4 regions of the Mesorhizobium sp. B2-4-19 genome follow, and region 1 is predicted to be linked to each of the others. Evidence: predicted binding sites of a transcription regulator. Region 1 holds the regulator's gene; each other region holds the start of a gene.
What was found. Region 1 encodes LexA, which represses DNA repair genes until DNA is damaged. Its sites were predicted from a motif close to TGTTCNNNNTGTGTTCNG; they were not measured.

Region 1 (5,262 bases):
GACAGCTTGGCGCCATCGGCGCCATGGATCAGCGGGATGTGCGACATGGACGGCACGTCCCAGCCCATGGCGTTGTAGATCACGGTCTGGCGGGCGGCATTGGTCAGGTGGTCGTCGCCGCGGATGATGTGCGTGACACCCATGTCGTGATCATCGACGACGACGGCATGCATGTAGGTCGGGTTGCCGTCCGAACGCAGGATGATGAAGTCGTCGAGATCCTTGTTGGGGAAACGCACCTCGCCCTGGACGCGGTCATGGACGATCGTCTCGCCTTCGGTGGGCGCCTTGATGCGGATGGCGCCCTTGACGCCCGCAGGCGCCTCCGAGTGGGCGCGGTCGCGCCACTGGCCGTTGTAGCGCGGCGGCAGGCCCTTGGCCCGTGCTGCCTCGCGCATCGCTTCGAGCTCGGCCGGCGTTTCGTAGCTGTAATAGGCCTTGCCCAAGCGAACGAGTTCTTCGGCGACCTCGCGGTGGCGCGGCGCGCGCTCGAATTGCGAGACTGCGGCGCCGTCCCAGGTCAAGCCGAGCCAGGTGAGGCCGTCGAGGATGGCGGCCGTCGCGGCGGCGGTCGAACGCTCGCGATCGGTGTCTTCGATGCGCAGCAGCATCGTGCCGCTGGTGTGCTTGGCATAGAGCCAGTTGAACAGCGCCGTGCGCGCGCCGCCGATGTGCAGATAGCCGGTGGGCGAGGGGGCAAAACGGGTGACGACCTTGTCGGACATGAAACTCTCGGAAACCATCTGAAGCGGGGTGCGGCTGCGCGGACTTTCGCGCGTCGCGCGTTCATGTAGCATAGGGCGTCAGGGGTGCAAGGGGCAGACCCGATGGCTGGACGAGGCCGGGGCTCGGAACAGGGCGAGGACGCTGGTGTTGGCGTCAGCGAACGGTCCCTGTTTGCGATTGCGCCGCCAGTCTCGCAGCCGCTATCGCCTCTGGTGCCGGGCTCCGATGGTCAATCGCCGCGGGCAGATATGCCGCCGATACCTCCGCCGCCTGCGTCAGGCCGGATTGTGCGTGTCCGGCGGCGACTCGCCCGGGTTTCCTGGCCTCGCCTGCGCCATAGTGCGGCGACGGCAGCCGAGCTCGAGCTTGACCGGGGCATCGCCTTCCTGCTGGTGCCGGTTTGTCTGGCCGCTGGAGCGATCGGCTATTATTCGCTCGCGGCGGAGCCTGATTTTGCAAAGCCTGTCGCGGTCGTCGTGCTGATGGCGGTCTGTGCGCTTGTTTCGCGCTCCTGGCCGAAAACCCATCTGGGCTTCATGGCGGCATTGTTGTGCGCGCTTGGCCTGCTTGTCGCCAAGGTCGAGACATGGCGGGCGAGCACCCAGATGCTGGGTTCGGAAATCTCGACGCAAGTGACCGGCCGCGTCGTTTCGCTCGACCGGATGGAGACCGGCCGCATCCGGCTGACCATCGACGTGACGTCGACCGCACGGCCGAAACTGCGCTATGCGCCGGAAAGGGTCAGGCTTTCGGCGCGGGATATCCCGGCGGAAATGACCGCCGGCTCCATGGTCACCGGCTACGCTAAACTGTTGCCGCCGACCGGCCCGGTGCGGCCGGACAGTTACGATTTCTCCTTCGACAGCTATTTCGCCGGTATTGGCGGCAGCGGCTTCTTTCTCGGCAATCCAAAGCTTGTCTCAGCCATGGACGACGAGGTGCCGCTCACGGCCCGCCTTTTCTCGGGGATAGAAAATGCTCGTCAAGCCATTGCCGACCACATCAGGGCCAGGGTTGGCGGTGCCGAGGGTGAGATCGCGGCGGCGCTGATCGTCGGCGTGCGGGCCGGCATTCCCGATGAAATCAACGAGGCGATGCGGCGCACCGGCATCTATCACATCATCTCCATTTCCGGACTGCATATGGCGCTGGTCGCCGGTACCATCATGGGGCTGCTGCGCGGTGCCTTCGCGCTGTTTCCGGACTTTTCCGCGCGTCGGCCGGTGAAGAAATACGCCGCCGCCGCCGCCCTGTTCTCGATCGCCGCCTATCTCGTCATTTCCGGTGTCGTCGTTGCCGCCGAGCGCAGCTTCATCATGCTGGCGGTGATGCTTATCGCCGTCCTATTCGATCGCGCGGCACTGACCATGCGCAACCTCGCCATCTCGGCGATCGCCGTCATTGTGGTGTCGCCGCATGAGGTTGTCGGCCCAAGCTTCCAGATGTCGTTCGCCGCGACCGCCGCGCTGGTCGGCGCCTATGCCGGCTGGGCGGATCACCACGCAGGAGAGGCAAGACCGCCACCGCCAAAGCGAACTCTGCCGGGTTCTCTCACGCGAAAATTCCTGCTGGCGACGGGCGGGCTGGCGATGACCTCCATCATCGCCGGCTGCGCCACGGCGCTGTTTGCCATCTGGCATTTCCAGCGTGTGTCGCCGCTCAGCCTGTTCGCCAATCTGGCCGTCATGCCGATCGTGTCACTGATTGTCATGCCTTTCGCTGTTCTCAGTTCTCTTGCGATGCCCTTTGGTGCCGACGGTCCCTTCCTTTACGTGATGGGCAAGGGCCTGACCGCAATGATCGCCATATCGGCGTGGATATCGGAACGCTCCCCGGTCGATGCGGTCGGGCTGATCTCGCAGCAATCCGTGCTGCTGGTGACCATCGCCCTGGTCATCGCGACGATGGCGACGACCTGGCTGCGGCTCGCGGCAGTGCCATTCGCGCTTGCCGGCCTGCTGACAATATCGGATACGCGCACCCCGGATGTGCTGATTTCCGAAGATGCGCGGTTGGTGGCGTTGCCGATCGGCGGTGGAGAACTCGCGGTCAGCCGGACTCGCCCGAGCGAGTTCACCGTCGACAATTGGAAACGCGCGCTGGTGTCCGAAACCATCGTCGTGCCGGAGATGTTCGACAGGGCGGACGGGCAATTCGACATTGCCGATGCCGTCAATCTGCCGCCGGGAGCACCGTTCTACTGCACGGATGGCGTCTGTCTTGCCCGGCACCCGTCGGGTGCGATCATTGCGCATGTCGAAGACCGCAAGAATACCTGGAAAGCCTGCGGTTTCGCCGACCTGATCGTCGTCAATGACGCGACGGGCTATGACGCCTGCCACAATCCGCTGGTTCTTGTTGTCACCAAACGGCAACTTGCCCGCAAAGGCAGTGCCGCCGTGTTCTTCGACCGCCAATCGGCAACCGGTCCGCCAACCGTCAGCTTCGCGGTGGACGGGCCGTATCGGCCTTGGCACGAGCAGCGAAAATTTTCGCGTGAGGCGAGGGGGCTGGCGCCCTATCAAAAACCCGAAAAGACGGCCGTTCCTGCTCAGTAGCGCCGGATCAGTCCGACAAGTTTGCCTTGCACCTTGACCCTGTCTGGCCCGAAAATGCGCGTCTCGTAGGCAGGATTGGCGGCTTCAAGGGCGATCGAGGCGCCCTTGCGGCGGAACCGTTTCAGGGTTGCTTCCTCCTCATCCACCAGCGCCACGATGATCTCGCCCGGGCTCGCCGTGTCGGCGTTGCGGATGATGACCGTGTCGCCGTCGAAGATGCCGGCGTCGATCATCGAGTCGCCCTTGACCTCCAGCGCATAGTGCTCGCCACCCATGATCATATCCGGCGGCACCGAGATCGAATGCGTCTGGTGCTGGATGGCATCGATCGGCACACCGGCAGCGATGCGGCCCATCACCGGGATCGACACGGCGGAAACCGCATCATCATCATTGCCGGCCGCAGGCAAGCGCGACTGCGCCGGCTTGATTTGGCGGCCAAGACCGCCCTGGCCGAGACTGCCCTGGATGACGCTTGGCGAGAATTTCTTTGCCGCGTTAAGGCCGGGCGCGATCGAATCCGGCAGCCGCAGCACTTCCAGCGCCCGCGCCCGGTTGGGCAGCCGGCGGATGAAGCCGCGTTCCTCCAGTGCCGTGATCAGGCGATGGATGCCCGACTTGGAGGCGAGATCGAGCGCTTCCTTCATCTCGTCGAAGGACGGCGGAATGCCGCTTTCCTTGAGCCGTTCATGAATGAACATCAGCAGTTCATGTTGCTTGCGTGTCAGCATGGCGGCCCCCAAGGCATTGAACGAAGGGTGAATCAGAATCGAAAAACAAACCCAGAACAAACACTATCTGTTCCAGTTGTGTTCCGCAACTGTTTAAAGTTTAATGAATTTGTTAACGCGTCTGAAGTTTTTTGGCCGGGGCAGAGGGTCGCGATCAATCATTTCCCTGCCGGTACGCGCATTGAAATCGTTTCGGTTAATGGCCTGTGGCCTAGCCCTGAATGCGGTTTGGCATCAGGCATTTGGGAGGCGTCCACGGGGCCGAATTGTACAATGTATCGATCCATTTCCGGCAGAACGAAACGAAACCAAAACGCCAACAATCGTGTGTTCAGGGCCGGCACGGCCGCGTGGATTTGGACGCCGCGGAAGCATCATCCGGAAACCGCTTTCAGGCTGCCGGCGCGCGCGGTGTAAGTGTTGGCGCCGTTGTCTTCGCTGTGTACATAGACATGTAGGGTGTAGCCGATATGCGCCGTCATCAGCGCCTTTGCCCGTTCGACATCGCGATCGAGCGCCGCTTCCATGATCGCGGTATGATGCTCGATGGCGATCGCCTCGCGCAGCGCGTCCATTGCCTCGCCATAGCCGTCCTTCAGGCCGGCCGCCGCCCGCAATGTCGGCGCCAGGCCGAGAAACCGATGATGCCGACGCAGCTGATCGGCGATCGTCGAGCGGAAGCGCAACAGCCAGTTGGACGTCGCCGCGCTCAGCAGCGCCGCGTGGAAGGCCTCGTGGCTCTCGTCCCATTTGTCGACGGCCGCATCGGAAGGGTCATCGACCGCGGTCTTGCAGCGGGAGAGCCGGTAATGAGCGGTGACGACCGCGTCCTCCCATTCCCTGCCGCCGTTCGTGATCGATTCCAGGAACAGCGGCATTTCGACAACCATCCTCGCGCGCGCCAGGTCCTCGAGCTCGGCGCGCGACACGGGTGCGACGGCAAAGCCGCGATTGCTGATGGCGGTGACCAAGCGTTCGGCTTCAAGTCGGGACAAGGCTTCACGCAGCGGCGTCCAGCCGACGCCGTATGTGCCGCGCAGCGCGCTCAGCTTGAGCGGCGCCCCCGGCATGAGGCGGGTGGTCAGGATATCGCGCCGCAGCAGCTGATAGGCTGCTTCGGTCTTGGTGGGATTGTTCTGATCCTGCATCGCGATCCGTCCATCGTCGGCTTGTGAAAATTATATATGAAGGGGAAGCATGGCAAGAATTATATATAATGTTTGACACGCGGCGAGGGACTGACCATG
Region 2 (5,262 bases), on a different contig from region 1:
TCCAGCCCGGCCAGGCTCTCTTCCTCAACCACCTCAGCCCCGCCCAGCCTGAACGGCGCGAACGAAATGCGGTGCAGCCGTGCCACCGGGCCAAGCGTCTCGATCGCCGTGCGGTGCCGGGCCGTGGCGTAGCCCATATGGACCTCGAAGCCGTAGCGGTCGTGGTGGCTGCCGCAGCCGCACATCATGCGGTCGCGCATCACCTTGGCGACGATGGAGGCGGCGGCGATCGACTGCGAGCGCTGGTCGCCCTTGATCAGTGCGCGTCCGTCGCATGGCAGTCCTGGCGGCACGTCGCGGCCATCGGCAAGTGCGAGCTTCGGGCGAACCGACAGCCCGACCAAAGCGCGGCGCATCGCCTCGAGGCTGGCCTTGAGGATATTGCTGCCGTCGATGCCTTCGGCGCTGATCGACGCCATCGAAACCGCCTGCGCGGAGCCGAGAATGCGCAGGAACAGCGCCTCGCGCTGCAAATGGCTGAGACGTTTGGAATCGTCGAGGCCTTCGGGGATGTTGGCGGGATCGAGAACGACAGCCGCCGCGACGACCGGTCCGGCCAAAGGACCGCGGCCGGCCTCGTCCATCCCGGCGACCGGCCACAACCCGTCGGCCATCGCCTTCGTTTCGAAGGAGAAATCGGGTTTCTCGACGATTTCGAAGAGAAGCGGAGAATCGGAACGCGCGCGAGCCATGTTGCGGCGAGGTTCGCATCGGCTCCGATTCTCCGCAAGTCCCTCCGGGTCGGGTGGGGCGCCGGACCGGGAGGGCACCGTCTGCAGGCCGGGGCAGGCCGGACGGGATTCCTTGCCGTGGCAGCTCAAACCGCCGCGGCGAATTGCAGTCTCACAGCAGCATCAACTGCTCCTGGTCCTTTCCGGCGGCGATGAACTGGTCGGTGCGCAGCGTGCGCCGTTCGATATTGAGGCCGAGCCGCTTGGCGGTAATTTCGAAGCGGCGGCCGATCTGCCAGGCGTAGGGTCCGGCGCCCTTCATGCGCTTGCCCCATTCCGAATCATAATCCTTGCCGTCGCGCATCGACCGGATCAGCGACATCACGTGGCGATAGCGGTCGGGATAGTGGCGAAGCAGCCAGTCCTTGAAGATCGGGCTGACCTCCAGCGGCAGGCGCAGCACGACGTAACCGGCCTCGCGCGCGCCGGCGGCGTAAGCCGAATCGAGTATCCGCTCCATCTCCTGGTCGGTGAGGCCGGGGATGATCGGCGCCACCATGACCGAAGCCGGAATGCCGGCGTCAGAAAGCTGCCGGATCGCCTCCAGCCGCTTGGTCGGCGTCGACGCGCGGGGCTCCATCGTCCTGGCCAGCATGCGGTCCATTGTCGTCACCGACAGCGCCACCTTGGCCAGTCCGCGTTCGGCCATGCGCGACAATATGTCGATGTCGCGCGTCACCAGGGCGGATTTGGTGACGATGCCGACCGGATGGCCGCGCGCTTCCAGCACTTCGAGGATCTCGCGCATGATCCGGTACTGCTTTTCGATCGGCTGGTAGGGGTCGGTGTTGGTGCCGATGGCGATGGTGCGCGGCTGGTAGCCGTCCTTGGACAGTTCCTTGTCGAGCAGCCGCGCCGCATCCGGCTTGGCGAACAGTTTGGATTCGAAATCCAGCCCCGGCGACAGGCCCATGAACGCATGCGTCGGCCGGGCAAAGCAATAGACGCAGCCATGTTCGCAGCCGCGATAGGGGTTGATCGAGCGGTCGAAGGAGATATCAGGCGATTCGTTGCGGGTGATGATGGTGCGCGGCTTTTCCACCTGCACCTCGGTCTTGAACGGCGGCAGTTCCTCCAGCGAACTCCAACCATCGTCGAAGACATGCCGGCTGACCGGTTCGAAGCGGCCGGACGGATTGATGCCCGCCGACCGGCCGCGGTTGCGGTCCGGACGGATACGCATGCCGCTCTGCTCGATCATCGCATTGGCCATTTCGGCTCGTCCTGCCCCGAAGGCTGCAATGTCGGCGCGCACGATCGGTTCCATCTTGGCCCGCTCCCAGGGACTGTCCATGTTGTTTCGAATCGCTCTGTTCATGGAATTATTCCTATTTTGTTGATGAGAACAAAGCAAGAACTTTTTATGCTGCGCCGCAAAAACTGGCGCTGTGCGCGGCTTTCCGCTATTCGGCTAAATATGCTCAGTGTTCTCATCGAAACCCGCAATGACGAGGAGGCTCTCGCCCGCACGCTTGGCTCGCTGATTGGCGGCGCAGTCGAGGGCATGGTGCGCGAGGTTGTCGTCTGCGACACCGGCTCCACCGACCAGACGCATCATGTCGCCGAGCATGCCGGCTGCCACTATGTGGCAAGCGGCGGTATCGCCGCCGGGATAAGGCAGGCCAAGGGTGATTGGCTGTTGCTGCTGGAGCCGGGCGCGCGGCTGGTGGAGGGCTGGACCGACGCGGTCGTCGCCCACACGGTGAGGCAAACCATGGCGGCGCGGTTTTCGCGCGCGCGGGGCAGCCGAACGCCCTTCCTGGCCAGGGTCTTTTCGGGAAACCGTGCGCTCGCCGACGGGCTGGTGATCAGCAAGCGCCAGGCCGCATCGCTGTCAAAGAGTGCCAGCAGCGCCGAGGCGCTAGCGCGCGGCCTTGCGACGAAGAAGCTCGAGGCCGAGATCTGGGTGGCGCCGCCGAAGCAGCAACACCGCGCGCCGAAATGATTTTTTGCATCTGCTCTGCTCATTGTGCATTGCACAAAATCTGACGCCCGGTTAGCCTTCCCGAGGTGGGTGAATTGGGTTTGGGTCATGCGAGTGGTGGGCATCGATGCGGCATCGGTGTCATGGACGAGGACCCGATGACGCTTTCAACCCCCGACAATTCCGGTGCCGCCAGTCTCGAGGCCGTTGCGCGCAATGGCAGCCTGTTGCGGCGTATTGCCGTGCGCATTCCGACCTATCTCACGGACCTGCGCGAAAACCCTGCCTGGTTGCCGATGTTCATGCTGGCGCGCACCATGGCTGGGCGCCGGACGCATTGGTTGGGCGCAAAACGCTCCCTTCCTGCCGACAATGTCGGGGATACGATGTTCGCAGGTGTCGAGCGGGCGGCGGCGGTCGATGCGCTGCGTTCCGACGGCCTGTTCTCAGGCCTCATCCTGCCGCCGGAGATCCATGAAGAGATCGCGGATTTCGCCGGGCGCACGCCGTGCTTCGGCAATTTCGACCGCCGTCTCGAATTCATGCCGGGCGACCATGCGCAGGCCGAGAAACGCCTGGGCCGCTCTCTGCTCAGCGGGCACTATTTCGAACGCATCCTCGACTGCCCGGCGGCACTCGCCATACAGCGCGATCCGCTGCTTCTCGACATTGCAGCGCACTACCTCGGCGCTCAGGCGAAGCTGATCACGACGCGCGTCTGGTGGAGTTTTCCGACCGGCAAAGCCTCGGACGCCGACAAGAACCTTGCCTCGCTCGGCAAGTATCATTTCGACCTCGACGACTGGCGCATGCTGAAGTTCTTCTTCTACCTCAAGCCGGTCGATGCCGACACCGGTCCGCATGTCTATGTCAGGGGCAGCCACAGGCGCCGCGCCATCAAGCATCAGTTGACCCTGCTGGTCGGCCATCCCGCCCAGGAGGTGCTGGACGTCTATGGCGAGCACAGCCCGGTGACGCTGACCGGCGAAGCAGGCCTCGGCTTCGTCGAGGATCCGTTCGGCTTTCACATGGGCACCGTGCCGACGCGCACGCCGCGGCTGATGATGGAAGTCGGCTTCGGCGTCTCACGCCCCTCGCGCCGGCGCTTTCATGGCGAACCGGTCATTCGCTGAAGGCGGACTGTTGGAAGCGCAATTGCGCGTATTACTTCCCGCGCCGCAGATGTTCGTCCAGGCGAGGCATGATCTCGACGAAGTTGCAGGGCATGTGGCGGTAGTCGAGCTGCGCCTTGAGGATGCCGTCCCAGGCATCCTTGCAGGCCCCGGGCGAGCCCGGCAGCACGAAGACGAAGGTGGCGTTGACGACGCCTGCGGTCGCCCGGCTCTGGATCGTCGAGGTGCCGATCTTGTCGTAGGAGATACGGTGGAACACTTCCGAAAAGCCGTCCATGCGCTTTTCGAAGATCGGCTCCAGCGCCTCCGGTGTCACGTCGCGCCCGGTAAAGCCGGTGCCGCCGGTGGTGATGACGACATCGATGGCCTTGTCCCGCGACCATGCCAGCACCGTGTCGCGGATCTTGTCGCGGTCGTCCGTGACGATGTCGCGGGCGGCCAGGATGTGACCGGCCTCGGTGATACGGTCGGCCAGCGTCTGTCCGGATTTGTCATCGGCAAGGCCGCGCGTGTCCGAAACCGTCAGCACCGCGATACCCACCGGAATGAAGGAACGGCTCTCGTTGATCCCAGCCATGTCACTCAGCCTCCGATGGCATGCTGCGCGTCGCCGCGACGAACCAGTCGGGCTGGCGGCCGCGGATCTCGGCAGCCGCGCGCTTGGCGACGTTGCCGGTCTCGAACAGGCCGAAACATGTCGCGCCCGATCCCGACATGCGTGAAAACCCCGACCCGGCCTTATCGAGCCATGACAGGGCCCTGCCAATGGCGGGCTGCAGTGCAAGGGCTGCCGGCTCCAGATCGTTGCGGGTAATCTCCAGCCAGTTGCGCAGGCTGTGAAAATCGATGCTGCGCGGCAGCGGCGGCAGCGGCTCGCTGTCGCGGCGGGACAGGGCCGCGAAGACATCCGCCGTCGACACCGGCGTCCCTGGATTGACCAGCACCAGTCCCAGCGCCGAAAAGTCCGGTACCATCGACAACTCGTCACCAATGCCGCGCGCCACCAGTGGCTTTGCCGCCAGACACATCGGCACGTCGGCGCCAAGCGAAAGGCCGATCCGCGCCAGGCCGGCGTCGTCCATATCCAAGGTCCATGTCTGTGCCAGTCCGCGCAACACGGCCGCCGCATCGCTCGACCCGCCGCCGACGCCGGAGGCAACCGGCAGGTTCTTTTCCAGTTTTATGGAGACGGGCGGGGTCCGTGAGAGGCCAGCCTCCCGTCGCAAGGCGTCGCGCGCCTTGAGCACAAGATTGCTGGCGTCGAGCGGAACCGCCGGCGCATAACGGCCGGACACGGTGAAATTGTCGCTGTCGGCGAGCGCGATCTCGACCCGGTCGCCAAAGCGTGTGAACACCGCCAGACTGTCGATCAGATGGTAGCCGTCAGCACGCCTGCCGGTGACGTGCAGCGCCAGATTGATCTTGGCATGCGCGTGCCAGATGCACGAACCGATCTCGGTGTCCACGGCGTCCG
Region 3 (5,262 bases), on a different contig from region 1:
GTTCCAACCACAAGCACTGGAACGCGCTTCTGGGCGAGGATACCCAGAAGCTGGTCGAGGTTCGCTCGCGTGCGATCAAGGTCGAGAAGCCCGCAATCGTTCTGTCCCAGTTCGACAATGACAACTTGGTTTGCAGGGCTCGCCTGCAGGTCGAGGCCGCGTGGCGATTTCGTCAGCCAACGGAGACCCGACCCGCTGTCGTTTGTGTACCCGACCTCAACAATTCTCACTTGGTGCCCGTCGGCGTTCAGCGCCGACTTTAGCCTGGTCGCAAAGGTCTCAATGGCGGCTACTCCATAGCTGTTGATGTAGCTGTCGCCGAGGGTGACGATTGTCGGGAGTGCGTCCTCGGCATCCACGGTGCCGGCTGACCCCAACATTGCGGAAAGTGCGGCAAGGGCCACAAACGAAACGTCACGCATTTTTGTCATGGTCTACCTCCCAGCGGCACCATTCGGGGCCCCTGGCCTAAGCCTCAGAGCCCGCGATGGATCGCAACAGCACATTCGCACGACCGCGTCGGCGAAGGAAGGTGGCCGCGCCGTACTGAGGTTGTGCCACATTAATTTTCAAGGATTCCCGCATGGGCTGGCGGGCTGACCAGGCACACGAGGAAGTGCAACGGGAGAGCTTCCAGCGCTCGTGGAACTCATTGGCCTGGTTGCCCCACTCATTTTTCACCCCCCGTAACGACCCATCAGGGGTTACGCCTCCAGCATGTCCCACCGATTCTCAAAGTCGCGGCATTTCTTCAATGGAATGCGTCCATCGATCCCGTTAGGCGCGGAATAGTGGAACTGCCTCAAAATGTGCCCGGGAATCACGTAGTAGCGCTCCGTGTCGGGATTGACGACATCGACCACGATGTAAGTCAGATCGTCATGCAGGCTATGTTCCCGTAATGTTCTTGCCTTGACTTGAAATCTATGGTTGTCTTGGGCCGACGTCGCGCGGCTTGATCCACAATGGCCCGAGCGAGCCTGTATTGGGGGCAGATCAAAATGGTTGCGCGGGTTCGCACGGTTGCTTTCCAGGGCATCGAGGCCGTGCCGGTCGACGTGCAGGTGATGATCGCGCCCGGCAAGGTCGGCATGCAGATCGTCGGCCTGCCCGACAAAGCGGTGGCCGAAAGCCGCGAGCGGGTGCAGGCCGCGCTCCACGCGTCGGGTCTGTCGATGCCGTCGAAGAAGGTGACGGTCAATCTGGCGCCGGCCGACCTGCCCAAGGAAGGCAGCCACTACGATCTGCCGATCGCGCTTGGCCTGATGGCCGCGCTTGGCGCCATTCCGGGCGACATGCTGGCCTCCTATGTCGTGCTCGGCGAATTGTCGCTCGACGGCACCATTGCCGGCGTCGCCGGTGCCTTGCCGGCGGCGATCGGCGCCAATGCCGAGGGCAAGGGCCTGATCTGCCCGTTCGCCTGCGGGCCGGAAGCGGCGTGGGCCGGCAAGGATTTCGACATTTTGGCGCCGCGCAGCCTGATCGCCATCGCCAATCATTTCCGCGGCACGCAGGTGCTGTCGCGGCCGGAGGCCGGTATCCACGCCGCGGCGCGCGACCTGCCCGACCTTGCCGACATCAAAGGCCAGGAGACCGCCAAGCGGGCGCTGGAAGTGGCGGCGGCCGGCGGCCACAATCTTCTGATGATCGGGCCGCCGGGATCGGGAAAATCGATGCTGGCGCAGCGGCTGCCGTCGATCCTGCCGCCCCTGATGCCGAAGGAATTGCTCGAAGTCTCGATGATCGCCTCGGTGGCGGGCGAGCTCGGCGAAGGCAAGCTGACCGATCGGCGGCCGTTCCGCGCGCCGCACCATTCGGCCTCGATGGCGGCGATGGTGGGCGGCGGCATCCGCGCCCGGCCGGGCGAAGTCTCGCTCGCCCATCACGGTGTGCTGTTCCTTGACGAGTTCCCCGAATTCACGCCGCAGACGCTCGATGCGCTGCGCCAGCCGCTGGAGACCGGCGACTGCATGATCGCGCGCGCCAACCATCGCGTCACCTATCCGGCGCGCATCCAGCTGGTGGCGGCGATGAACCCGTGCCGCTGCGGCATGGCCGGCGAGCCGGGCTATCGCTGCCTGCGCGGCGAGCGCTGCCGCACCGATTATCAGGCACGCATTTCCGGTCCGCTGCTCGACCGCATCGATTTGCGGATCGAAGTGCCGGCGGTCTCGGCCAGCGACCTGATAAGGCCGGACCGGGCGGAGAAAAGTGCTGATGTGGCGTTGCGCGTGGCACGCGCCCGCACCCTCCAGCGCGAGCGTTTCGAACGGCTCGGCGTGACCAGCGCCACCACCAACGCCCATTGCGCGCCCTCCGTCATCGAGGAGATCGCCATGCCCGACGCGTCAGGCCTGTCGCTGCTCAAGGACGCCAGCGAAAAGCTGGCTTTCTCGGCGCGGGCCTACCACCGCGTGCTGAAAGTGGCGCGCACGCTGGCCGATCTCGACGCCAGCGAAACCGTCGGCCGCATCCATCTGGCCGAGGCGATCTCCTATCGCATGAGTTCGGAGCGCCTGGCGCAGGCGGCATGAAGCGCCTTCCGCTGTCGTCAAAGCCGGCATCCATGCCTCGGTGCGCGACCTCGCCGACATCGGGCGTCGAAAGGTGACGGCTCGGAGAGATCGAAATTGCAACTTTCCCTATTTGCGGCAAACCTGACACTGTCACCGCGTGAACTTTTCCGCCCCGGTCGAAGCAAGCCCGCTCTTTAGATAGGGGTGTAGGGTCAGCCCGCATGCTTCGACCATCCGTCTCGATGGAACATTGGTCGTGGCGACCTGTTCGTAAAAGACGGTCGCCGCGAGTTGCTCGAATGCCATGACGGCGGCGCAGGCATTGATGTAGCTGCCAAGCGACCTGCCCCTGTGGGCTGGCGAGACCGCAGCAAGACCGCCCCAAGCGTAGGTGCGGAACGGACTAAAGGAATTGTGTGGCATATAGACAAACGACGTGGCGACGAGGTCCCCGTGTCCGTCGACAAGCGCCAAAGTTCGCCCGTTAACCGTTTCGCCTGCGAGAGTCGACCGTGAGAACGGCGCCAAGCCGTTCTCGGCAAGAAAGACCTGCACGCGCTCAAGGCAAGCCTCTGCAGGGTTGCCTGACAGATCAATGTGAAAGAGCCCTTGGGGCGGGCCTTGCGCAACGATCCGTTTCGACACAGCTAGAGCGTGATCGGCGGAACCCATGAACGTATCCCACCAATCCAGGCGATGTCCCCGGGCCGCCAAATGAGCGGATACCGCCGCCGTGCGGTCTTCATGCACGAGGCGAAAACCGAAGCCTCCGTCCGCTTCCAGCATCGCGACGCAAGCCTCAAGCCCGACACGATCGACGTCGTCCGTGGAGACCATCCGGCCGGCATTGCAGAGCCCAGGAGTGTTGACGACAGTGCCGGCAAGCTCATCCGCTCGTCGCTGCAGGCGCTGCTGGAGTTCGGTCCCGAAATATCCCCTCATGGACGTCCTCACCCCGACCGGCATCCAAGGCTAAATTAGCATGAATGATTATAAAGAAAAGTCTGCCCTGCGCGCCAAGCACCGCAATACTGGCAGAATAGACACGGTCGTGCCGTCATCGGCTGGGGCCGACGCTGGTGCGGGCACGGGGCACGCCGCCAAAGCCCGTCCTTGATCGGCACGGACCTACCACCGCGTGTTGAAGGTGGCGCGCACGCTGACTGATCTCCACGCCAGCCGCGCCGCGCGTCGCGATGCCGTTCATAAGGGCTATTGCAGGGGGTAGCGTACCTCCTAGCCAGCTCGATCCGTACCGGGAATTAGCCTCTGCAGCGTCGGCGTCAGGATCATGCCGAAGGTCAAGACATCGCCATAGGCTCGCGCGGAAAGCATTGCGCCATGCACGGTCGCCATGAAGGCCTCGGCCTCAACGCGTGGCGAAGCGGAAATTGCCAGCGTGCCTTTTTCGGCACCGCGCTCGATGACGCCAGTCAGCCATCCCGAGAGAAACTGAAAATACGCCCGGACTTCCACGGCAACCTCCGGCGGAAGGGCCGGCAGCTCGCTGGCAAGCAGCGCGCAGACGCAGAACGGCATGCTCGCATCCTCGATGCACCGGGCCCAGATGCCGGCATAGGTGCGAAGCAACTCCGGCGGCTGGGGGATATCGCGCTCGAGCCATGCCATGCCCGTGACGGCATCCTCGAGGTACTGCTTGAGAAGGGTCTGAACGAGGTCGACCTTGCTGGGGAAATGGTGATGGATGCTGGCTTTGCGGATACCAACCACTTCGGCGACATCGGCGTAGCTGAAGCCATTGTAGCCGCCGGCGACGATGAAGCTTCGCGCGGCGGCCAGGATCTCATCGGCGGTGTTCGAAGGCTTGCTCATGACTTGCTCCGGCGGACGGCTCCTCCGCACTTAGAGCGGTTCGCCGTTTCATGGAAACGGTGAACCGCTCTAACTCTTTTGTTTTGACGCAATTCCCACGGGAAAGCGCTCACACTCCTGGAATCGCCCTAGCTTGCGACCCGCGGTGACTTGCGAAGGATGTCGCTGACCGACAGCCATAGAGCGGACACGAGGAAGTAGAAGGCGCCGAACGCGGCATAGGGCGCAACATTGGCGATGCCAATGATCTCCGTGCCGCCGGCCATCTTGACGAAGAAGAGACCCGCCAGCGCCGATTGGGCGCCGCTCAGGATCATCGGCCATTGCGCACCGTTGGTTTTCCAGCGCCGCGCCGCGGTCAGCAGCTGAAACGCGCCGGAGACGACGGCCCAGACGCCGTAGACCGAAAGCACCGTGCTCATGCTGTGACCGAGCGCGATGGCGACCGCAATCGTGGCGACGATGCTGACGACGAAGTTCAGCAATTGCGACTTGTTGCGGCCGAGCCCGCCGGTACGCTGGGCGTCGATATAATTCGCGAGCGCGTCCCATGCAGGGTAGGCAACCAGCATGGCGGCGGCGAGCGGCGGGCTGCTTTTCGCGACGGTGAAAGCCGCCGCGACCCAGGCGGCCGATACGGCAAACCGCAGATAGTAGTAGCTTTTGAGCCAACCGTTTGATGACGGTGCGCGGCTCTGATCATTCATTTGTCCAGGCATGGTGGGGATCTCTCGTTTCACCTCTACCAACTAGTAGGTAGACAAGTGACCGTCAAGGCGCCTGGAACCGATTGCCGGTCACCTCGACATCGCATTTATGTGATCGACGCTCGATCTCGTGGCGCCAGTTCGCTGTCTAACCAATCGGAGCGCCGCGCGGACCGACGATACTTGATCGACCCGTTGCGTCAGGC
Region 4 (5,262 bases), on a different contig from region 1:
GCGGTGCGGCGCATGGGCGACACCCTGCAACACAGCGGCACTATGAATTTGCCGGTCTCATGCCACTTCCTGCGCGTCCGGCACAAGAGCCAGAGCTTCGGCGAAGCTCGCCGCGGTAAAATCGGGGATGGCGTTGGCGCTTTCGATGGCCAGCGTCGCCGCCGCGACGCCTTCGCGCAAGGCCTGGCGCAGCGGCAGGCCGCGCAGCAGGGCTGCCACCGTCGCACCCGCCAGCGCGTCGCCGGCGCCGGTGACGTCAGCGACTTTTCTCGGGGCAGGCGGTTGGATGGTAAAGGCGCCAGCTTCGTCGAAACCCAGCACCGGCGCGCTGCCCGCCGTCACGACGCCGCTGGCAAGGCCGCTGCATCGCAAACCGTCGACGACATCTCGTTCGGCGGCGTTTGCGTTGACGCCGGCCAGCGCGCCGGCTTCGCGCCGGTTCATGAAGACCAGCGCCAGCGCGCCGAGCACCGGTATCAACCGCACCACCTTGGCCGGCGAAATGGCAATGGCATACACCGGCTTGCCGGCCGCAAGCGAAACCAGCCGCTCCAGTGCCGCCGACGGCAGATTGGCGTCGCACAGGATGGCATCGGCGGCAGCGATCGCCTCGCGGACCTTGGAGCGTCTCATCTGCTTGGGAAACGCCAGATCATAGAGCGCCATGTCGGCAAAGCCGACGATCAACTCGCCCTCGCGATCGATCAGCGCGGTGTAGCTCGGCGTCGTGCGGTCGAGGAAGACCGCCGACAGGTCGGCGATCCCTGCCTCGGCGATGGCTCGCGAAATGGTGTCCGCCCCGGCATCGCCGCCGCGCATCGACATCAGGGAGCCCGATACGCCGCGCCGCACCGTGCTGCGCAGCGCGTTGAACACGCCGCCGCCGACGTCCTCGCGCATCGTGCCGGGATTGGACGCGGCCGGCACATACGTGCCTGACACCTGGCCGCGCCGGTCGATATGGGCGCCGCCCACGGCCAATATCTCTATGAATTTCACCATGCTGGCGATATGCCCTTTGTTATTGCAACCGCACAAGCGCTAGACTGCGTCATAGCCTTCGCCAGCAAGATGGCGATTCGGCGGGTCGATACAACCGAGCAGTCTGGCCCAATGCCGGGTGCATTCCTGTTCGATCTCGTGGTACGAAAAAAGAACAAATCCGGATATGACTTGTTTTTCAGATATTTGATCCCTCTTGCCAAACGAGAACAAAAAAGGTACAAATTGGCAGGGATTACGGATTGTCCGGCCTTCATTGACGACCAAGGGGTGATGTATCATGGCTCAGAATTCTTTGCGGCTTGTAGAGGATAAGGCAGTGGACAAATCAAAGGCTCTGGATGCGGCGCTGTCGCAAATCGAGCGGGCTTTCGGCAAGGGCTCGATCATGCGGCTCGGCGCGAACGAGCAGGTCGTCGAGATTGAAACGGTGCCGACCGGATCGCTCGGTCTCGACATCGCGCTCGGCGTCGGTGGCCTGCCGCGCGGCCGCATCATCGAGATTTACGGGCCGGAAAGCTCGGGCAAGACGACGCTGGCGCTGCACACGGTGGCCGAAGCCCAGAAGAAGGGCGGCATCTGCGCCTTCGTCGACGCCGAACACGCGCTCGACCCGGTCTATGCCCGCAAGCTCGGCGTCGATCTTGAAAACCTGCTGATCTCGCAGCCCGACACAGGCGAGCAGGCGCTGGAAATCTGCGACACGCTGGTGCGCTCCGGCGCCATCGACGTGCTGGTGGTCGATTCGGTCGCGGCACTGACGCCGCGCGCCGAAATCGAGGGCGAGATGGGCGATTCGCTGCCCGGCCTGCAGGCCCGCCTGATGAGCCAGGCGCTGCGCAAGCTGACCGCCTCGATCTCGCGCTCCAACACCATGGTCATCTTCATCAACCAGATCCGCATGAAGATCGGCGTCATGTTCGGTTCGCCCGAGACCACGACCGGCGGCAACGCGCTGAAATTCTATGCGTCGGTGCGCCTCGACATCCGCCGCATCGGCTCGGTCAAGGATCGCGACGAGGTCGTCGGCAACCAGACCCGCGTCAAGGTGGTCAAGAACAAGCTGGCGCCGCCCTTCAAGGTGGTCGAGTTCGACATCATGTATGGCGAGGGCGTGTCCAAGACCGGCGAGCTGGTCGACCTCGGCGTCAAGGCCGGCGTGGTCGAGAAGTCCGGCGCTTGGTTCTCGTACAATTCGCAACGTCTCGGCCAGGGCCGCGAAAATGCAAAACTGTTCCTGCGTGACAATCCCGATACCGCACGCGAGATCGAACTGGCGCTCAGGCAGAATGCCGGGCTTATCGCCGAAAAGTTCCTCGAGAATGGCGGCTCTGAAGGCGGCGACGACGGCTTTGAGGACGAAGCCGGCGCGATGTAGGCAACGGACAGAGTTCGGCCATAAGGTCGACCTATGATCCGATGCTTAAGTAACCGAGTTCTTTAGTACCGCGTCCAAAACCGCCGGCCTTCGCGCCGGCGGTTTTCGTTTTTGGGACTAACAGACTCCCGGGATCGGCCCAGTTCCGTGTTTCTGGACAGGCTGGAGCGTGCCCGCTAAAAGGCCAAGTCTATTTCTGGAAAGCAGACACCAGTTTCCGCCGGCCGCGCCGGCGGTTTTCGCGAAAAGGCAGCAGTCATGAGTGGCGTGAACGAGATCCGGTCGACATTTCTCGACTATTTCCGCAAGGAGGGCCACGAGGTCGTGGCCTCGAGCCCGCTCGTGCCGCGCAACGATCCGACATTGATGTTCACCAATGCCGGCATGGTGCAGTTCAAGAACGTCTTCACCGGTCTGGAGAAGCGATCCTATTCGCGCGCCACCACCGCCCAGAAGAGCGTTCGCGCCGGCGGCAAGCACAACGACCTCGACAATGTCGGCTACACCGCGCGCCACCTGACTTTCTTCGAGATGCTCGGCAATTTCTCCTTCGGCGACTACTTCAAGGAGCGCGCCGTCGAGCTTGCCTGGAACCTGATCACCAAGGAGTTCGGGCTGAAGAAGGACAAGCTGCTGGTCACCGTCTACCACACGGACGACGAGGCGGCCGGCTTCTGGAAGAAGATCGCCGGTTTCTCGGACGATCGCATCATCCGCATCGCGACCTCGGACAATTTCTGGGCGATGGGCGACACGGGTCCCTGCGGGCCGTGCTCGGAAATCTTCATCGATCGTGGCGAGCACATCTGGGGTGGACCTCCCGGCAGCCCCGAAGAGGATGGCGACCGCTTCCTCGAATTCTGGAACCTGGTGTTCATGCAGTATGAACAGGTGACGAAGGAGGAGCGCATCGACCTGCCGCGCCCGTCCATCGACACCGGCATGGGCCTGGAGCGCATGGCTTCTATCCTGCAAGGGGTGGAAAGCGTCTTCGAGACCGACCTGTTCCGTCACTTGATCGATGCGGCGTCCTCCGCGCTCGGCCGCGCTCCCGATGCGGAAACGGTGGCCTCCTACTGCGTCATTGCCGACCATTTGCGGTCGTCCTGCTTCCTGGTCGCCGACGGTGTCTTGCCGTCGAACGAAGGCCGCGGCTATGTGCTGCGCCGCATCATGCGCCGCGCCATGCGCCACGCGCAGCTGCTCGGGGCGAACGACCCGCTGATGTGGAAGCTGGTGCCGGCGCTGGTGCGCGAAATGGGCCAGGCCTATCCCGAACTGCTGCGCGGCGAACAGCTGATCACCGAGACGCTGAAGCTCGAAGAGACGCGCTTCCGCAAGACGCTGGTGCGCGGCCTCGGCCTGCTCTCCGAGGCGACGGAAACGCTGCATGCCGGCGACATGCTGGATGGCGAGACGGCCTTCAAGCTCTACGACACTTACGGCTTCCCGCTCGACCTGACGCAGGACGCGCTACGCCAGCGCAACATCTCGGTCGATCTTGCCGGCTTCACCAATGCGATGGAGCAGCAGAAGGCCGAGGCGCGCAAGCATTGGACCGGGTCCGGCGAGGCCGCCACCGAGACGGTATGGTTCTCCGTGCGCGAACAGACCGGCGCCACCGAATTCCTCGGTTACGAGACCGAGCAGGCGGAAGGCCTCATCCAGGCGCTTGTCAAGGACGGCAAGACCGTCGACAGCGCCGGCAAGGGTGATACCGTTGCGGTCGTCGTCAACCAGACGCCGTTCTATGGCGAGTCCGGCGGCCAGATGGGCGACACCGGCGTCATCTCGGGCGAAGGTTTCTCGATCGCGATATCCGACACGCAGAAGAAGGCCGACGGCCTGTTCGTGCATCTGGGCAACGTGGCGAGCGGCACGGTCAAGACCGGCGCTGCCGTCGAGCTCAAGGTAGATCATGCACGCCGCACCAGGCTGCGCGCCAACCACTCCGCCACGCATCTGATCCATGAAGCGTTGCGCGAGGTCCTGGGCACCCATGTCGCGCAGAAGGGCTCGCTGGTCGCGCCCGAGCGTCTGCGCTTCGACATCTCGCACAACAAGCCGATCTCGGCCGAGGAGATCGAAGAGGTCGAGCGCATGGCCAATGAAATCGTCGTGCAGAACAGCCCGGTGACCACGCGCCTGATGTCGGTCGACGACGCCATCGCCGAGGGCGCCATGGCGCTGTTCGGCGAGAAGTATGGCGACGAGGTGCGCGTCGTGTCGATGGGCACGGGCCTGCATGGCACCAAGGCCAACCGGCCCTATTCGGTCGAACTCTGTGGCGGCACCCATGTCAGGGCGACCGGCGATATCGGCCTGGTCCGCGTCGTCTCCGACAGCGCGGTCGCCGCCGGCGTGCGTCGCATCGAAGCGCTGACCGGCGAGGCGGCCAGAAAACATCTCGACGAGCAGGACAGGCGTCTGAAGGCGGCGGCGGCCGTGCTGAAAATCTCGCCCGCCGACGTGCCGGCGCGCGTCGAGACCTTGCTCGAAGAGCGCAAGAAGCTCGAGAAGGAACTGACCGAAGCGCGCAAGAAACTGGCGCTCGGCGGCGGTGCCGCGGCGGGTGCGCCCTCGGAGAACGAGACGGTCGCCGGCGTCGGTTTCCTCGGCAAGGCGGTCTCCGGCGTCTCGCCGAAGGACCTCAAGCCGCTGGCCGATGCCGGCAAGACGTCGCTCGGCTCCGGCGTCGTCGTCTTCGTCGGTGCCGGCGAGGACAACAAGGCAAGCGTCGTCGTCGCCGTCACCGACGACCTCGTCGGCCGCTTCAGCGCCGTCGACCTGGTGCGCGTCGCCTCCGCCGCCTTGGGCGGGCAGGGCGGTGGCGGTCGGCCCGACATGGCCCAGGCCGGCGGCCCGGATGCCTCGAAGGCCAA

Region 2: FJ546_RS01595 (PA0069 family radical SAM protein) is a predicted target of LexA. The motif match lies at 2,073-2,090, and genes of this name have one in related genera.
Region 3: FJ546_RS20210 (YifB family Mg chelatase-like AAA ATPase) is a predicted target of LexA. The motif match lies at 892-909, and genes of this name have one in related genera.
Region 4: recA (recombinase RecA) is a predicted target of LexA. The motif match lies at 1,208-1,225, and genes of this name have one in related genera.

The regions. Positions count from the first base shown of each region.
Region 1 is NZ_VFUV01000011.1:18,525-23,786, forward strand. It holds gene gltX (glutamate--tRNA ligase) at 1-725, opposite strand, end outside; gene FJ546_RS19040 (ComEC/Rec2 family competence protein) at 828-3,284, shown strand; gene lexA (transcriptional repressor LexA) at 3,278-4,015, opposite strand; gene FJ546_RS19050 (GntR family transcriptional regulator) at 4,390-5,163, opposite strand.
Region 2 is NZ_VFUV01000001.1:331,542-336,803, reverse strand. It holds gene FJ546_RS01600 (ribonuclease HII) at 1-692, opposite strand, end outside; gene FJ546_RS01595 (PA0069 family radical SAM protein) at 844-1,998, opposite strand; gene FJ546_RS01590 (glycosyltransferase) at 2,149-2,676, shown strand; gene FJ546_RS01585 (hypothetical protein) at 2,814-3,788, shown strand; gene moaB (molybdenum cofactor biosynthesis protein B) at 3,820-4,365, opposite strand; gene FJ546_RS01575 (4-(cytidine 5'-diphospho)-2-C-methyl-D-erythritol kinase) at 4,367-5,254, opposite strand.
Region 3 is NZ_VFUV01000012.1:54,789-60,050, reverse strand. It holds gene FJ546_RS20215 (GDSL-type esterase/lipase family protein) at 1-431, opposite strand, end outside; gene FJ546_RS20210 (YifB family Mg chelatase-like AAA ATPase) at 1,002-2,534, shown strand; gene FJ546_RS20205 (hypothetical protein) at 2,667-3,458, opposite strand; gene FJ546_RS20195 (TetR/AcrR family transcriptional regulator) at 3,753-4,349, opposite strand; gene FJ546_RS20190 (DUF308 domain-containing protein) at 4,478-5,068, opposite strand.
Region 4 is NZ_VFUV01000003.1:83,473-88,734, reverse strand. It holds gene FJ546_RS06450 (carbohydrate kinase family protein) at 58-1,002, opposite strand; gene recA (recombinase RecA) at 1,283-2,380, shown strand; gene alaS (alanine--tRNA ligase) at 2,639-5,262, shown strand, end outside.